Regions from separate parts of the Bacillus sp. M5A3_1b genome, predicted to be linked through region 1. Evidence: riboswitches for the same ligand, from Rfam matches in the RefSeq annotation. Region 1 holds a riboswitch; the other holds the start of a gene.
The links. Region 1 has a riboswitch for S-adenosylmethionine ahead of ACLBWW_RS24805 (methionine ABC transporter ATP-binding protein). Riboswitches for the same ligand answer to the same signal wherever they lie in the genome.
Positions count from the first base shown of each region.

Region 2: it holds a riboswitch for S-adenosylmethionine, as region 1 does, so the genes downstream of both, ACLBWW_RS25675 (ABC transporter permease) here and ACLBWW_RS24805 (methionine ABC transporter ATP-binding protein) in region 1, are expected to answer to the same signal.

Region 1 is NZ_JBKEZY010000012.1:25,442-27,647, reverse strand. It holds gene ACLBWW_RS24810 (methionine ABC transporter permease) at 1-119, opposite strand, end outside; gene ACLBWW_RS24805 (methionine ABC transporter ATP-binding protein) at 109-1,128, opposite strand; SAM riboswitch class I at 1,252-1,357, opposite strand; gene ACLBWW_RS24800 (cysteine hydrolase family protein) at 1,755-2,206, shown strand, end outside.
Region 2 is NZ_JBKEZY010000013.1:69,956-72,161, reverse strand. It holds gene ACLBWW_RS25685 (lipoprotein) at 1-394, shown strand, start outside; partial or broken gene ACLBWW_RS25680 (DUF3951 domain-containing protein) at 413-605, opposite strand; SAM riboswitch class I at 721-826, shown strand; gene ACLBWW_RS25675 (ABC transporter permease) at 961-1,878, shown strand; gene ACLBWW_RS25670 (ABC transporter permease) at 1,896-2,206, shown strand, end outside.

The sequences.
Region 1 (2,206 bases):
AGTAAACCTAGAGGTATACCAAGAATTGTAGCGAATATAAGGGTTACAATTACCATTAAGAGGGTATCCCCCGTCGCATCTACTATGCGGGGCCAAAATATACTCCAATCAACTCGCATGAGCTTCTACCTCCTTCAGCTGCACTTGCAGTCTTAGATGTTGTAATGCTTTTTGAATTTCTTTCTGCTCACCTTGCAGTTCTACAAGTAGATTTCCAAATAGCACATTTTGAAGTTCAATAATATTTCCGTACAGTACGTTTACATCGACGTTATAGTTTTTCGCGATATATGATAGTACCGGCTGCCCTGTCTCTTCCCCAGTAAATGTTAAGCGATAAATCTGTCCACCATTTTGAATTTTCCCTAGAACACTTTCCGGTAAATGATCATTAATAATGGAGCGTACAAAGTTTTGAGTCGTCTTTGTTTTTGGTTGTGTGAAAACATCAAACAGTTTTCCTTCTTCAATAACCTTTCCCTTCTCCATTACAGCTACACGGTGACAAATTTCTTTCACAACGTGCATTTCATGTGTAATAAGAAGAATTGTTACATTATATTCTCGATTTACTTTCTTTAATAAGTTTAATATCTCTGTCGTTGTTTCTGGATCTAAAGCTGATGTTGCCTCATCACATATAAGGATATCCGGTGATGTTGCAAGTGCTCTTGCAATACCAACACGTTGCTTTTGACCGCCTGATAGTTGCTCTGGATAATAGTTTGCTTTATCTTCTAACCCTACAAACTTCAGCAGTTTATTTACTCTTTCTTTTATCTCATTCTTTGGTACTTTCGCTAATTTTAATGGATAAGCAATATTCCCAAACACTGTTCTTGAATTAAATAAATTAAAACTTTGAAAAATCATCCCGATTCTTTGTCTTAGCTTCCGTAATTCTTTCGTCGATAGTAATGTAATATCTTTATCATCTATTGAAATCGTTCCTGCCGTCGGTCTCTCTAACATATTTACTAAGCGTAACAACGTACTCTTTCCAGCACCACTAAAACCGATAATGCCAAAAATTTCGCCCTTCTCAACTGATAATGTTACGTCTTCCACCGCATGAACAGATTGCCCACCTGATTCATATACTTTACTTACGTTGTTAAAAGAAATCATTTTCTTCCCTCCTATATGCTGTAAAAACTTGAAGTAGAGCTTTCGAGGTAAAATAAAAAGTGCTCTCCTTCTTATCAACCATAAAGATAAGAAGGAGAGCACTTATATGTACTCGGTCACATCTTCTCATCTTCCAAGCCTTTTATAGGCTTGCTGGAGTTAGCACGGTATTAAAAAACCCGTTGCTGAGGTATCGTAGGGCCAGTCCCTCCACCTCTCTGGATAAGAATGTATCGATTTAATTGTCGTTTAATTAATTCTCATTATAGAACTCAGAATAATAAGAGTCAATACATTTTTTAGAAAAATATTAATTATTATTCTATTAAAATTTTCAAATGAAAAAATCACACTACAATAGTGATTTTTAAAGTTATGTAAAATTCTTTTCCTTCATATTTTTTAAAAGGAGAATCCTCTCTATAAAGTGAAACTATAATCAGTGGGGGGGTTTTGTTCATCCCCCACTGATTATCAGCCCTCACCAATCGGACATTTACGGACAGTTGATCTCCCACCTAACTTCTTTGCTCCAGCCGAATTTTGAGGTGGGAGTTTTACTGCCCGTTAATGTCGGATAAATTGAATACCATTATTTGAATATGAAATCGGAGGAAGATAAATATATGAAAACAGCTCTTTTACTCGTTGATATTCAAAATGATTATTTTCCACATGGAAAGATGGAGTTGCGTAATCCAGTAGAAGCAAGCGAATACGCTAGTCAGCTACTACAATTCTTTAGAACGAAAAACGAACCTATTTTTCATATCCAACATGTAGCAATTAAAGATGACGCTACTTTTTTCCTACCCAATACAGAAGGTGTACATATCCATGAAAGCGTACGTCCACTTAGAGAAGAAACTGTTATACTCAAACATTATCCAAATAGTTTTCGCGAAACTGATCTTCTAGAACAATTACAACGTTTAGACATTGAGCACGTCGTCATATGTGGGATGATGACTCATATGTGTATTGATGCTACCGTAAGGGCTGCTTTTGATTTCGGCTTTCCATGTACCGTTATACATGATGCTTGTGCTACAAAAGATCTTTCCTTTAAGAATGCTAC
Region 2 (2,206 bases), on a different contig from region 1:
GCAAACAGAAGAGATGAAAGAATACCGTGCAGTACATGAAAAATACGATATGAAAATGAATAAAGAAATTAATAAAGCACTACAGTTATTTGAGGTGGCAAAAGAAAAGGGCGGTAAGGAAATAACGAATGCTACATATAAAGAAGATGTGCAAAAGGTAACGACTAGCATGTTAGAAGATATTGATAATATACGTAAAGAAATTCGTGTTCCAAAGTCGAAAGAGCAAGAACATGAGGTATACGCTGGTTTCTTGAATGAATCGGAACAAGCAATGAAAAAATTACAGAAGCTAGCTAAAGAAGAAGACTCATCATTGATTCGTGATATAGAAATTAACTTTGCAACAGCATCAACATACTATAAACGTTTTCAAGCAGAAACGAAAAAATAACTTTGCGTACGCGCAAGGTTATTTTTTCTTCTTATCATCTCCGTCTTCATCCTCGGATACTAATACCTTCTGTTCTTCGTGAAATGCAGAGATTGTTTGTCCGGTAAATATTATCGAATGGAGTATAAAAAGAAGTGATACGTTTCTTTTTAATAAAGAGTTTATAGAAGCTGATGATGACAAGTATAACGATTGTTAAGGGTAACTCTATAGTAGCAAGAAGTAAAAACTGATTTTTCTAAATATATCCAATTTGATTGACTTTTCATTTTTTCAGAATTATAATTCGAAATATACAATTTGAACCAAATAATAATATAGCAATTTACTTATCCAGAGAGGTAGAGGGACTGGCCCTATGACACCTCAGCAGCGGGTTCTGTAACAGGAACACCGTGCTAATTCCAGCAAGCAAGTCTTGAAAGATAAGTGATGGGCCTTTGTTTATTCAGCCTTGATCTTATTTTTTAAGATCAAGGCTTTTTGTATTTTAAGAAGCGGAAAAGTAATGGGAACAAATATGTCAATAAAACAAAGTAAATTCATTTGTTTAGGGGGTTATTGAAGTGTATGTTATTAAAAAACTATCGGTTATGGTGTTCACGCTATGGGTCATTACGACAGTAACATTTTTGATTATGCATATCATTCCTGGGGATCCATTTTCATCAGATGCGAAAATCTTTCCAGAGGAAGTAATACAAAATATGAGGGCGAAGTATCACCTCGATGAACCGTTATGGAATCAATATGTCGCTTATTTAGATGGCGTAGTTCATTTTGATTTTGGTGAATCTGTTCAATCGACGGGGCAAGGCGTATCAGAAATTATAACGACAGGATTTGGTCCATCAGCGATTATTGGTTTACAAGCACTTGTTATTTCATTATTAGTCGGAATTGCAGCAGGTACATTTGCAGCTCTCTATCATGGGAAAGTAATTGATTATAGTGTGAGCTTACTTGCGATTCTCGGTATTTCTATTCCAAGTTTTATTTTAGCACCATTATTTATACAAGTATTTGCTATACAATTTGAACTTTTGCCAGTAGCGTCTTGGGGCACATTCGAACATACGGTATTGCCATCCTTCGCATTAGCGTTAGGGCCAATCGCGGTTATTACAAGATTTGTTCGTTCTAATATGATTGAAGTTTTGCAGAGTGATTATATTAAGCTAGCGAGAGCGAAAGGCATCCCGATTAAGAAAATTATTATAAGACATGCTCTTCGAAATGCGATTGTTCCAGTACTTACATTTGTTGGACCGTTAATGGCTGGACTTTTAACAGGGACTTTCGTTATTGAAAAAATATTTTCCATTCCTGGTCTAGGAAAATATTTTGTGGATAGTATTTTTAACCGGGATTATCCGGTCATTATGGGAACAACGATTTTCTATAGTGCATTATTAATTTCTTGTATTTTCATTACAGATATTATTCACCGTATTGTTGATCCGCGTATTCGTTCTATTACGTAAGGAGGGGGGGCATTTAAATGGGAGCTTATGAAATCAATAAACAGTTATTAACGAATGAGGAGAAAAAAGAATTAACGATAAATAAAGATCAGCAAACGATTAGTCGGAAGAAGGAAGTGTTTCGCAAGTTTATATCAAACCCTATAGCAGTTTTAGGGGCAGTGACGTTATTACTAATTATTATTTTCTCACTGGTTGGCGAAAGTTTAACGGCATTTACTGCGAGTGAACAAGTAAAAGAAGCAACAAACCTCCCACCTAGTAGTGAGCATTGGTTCGGAACAGATGATTTAGGAAGGGACATATGGGCGCGCACCTGGGCTGGAGG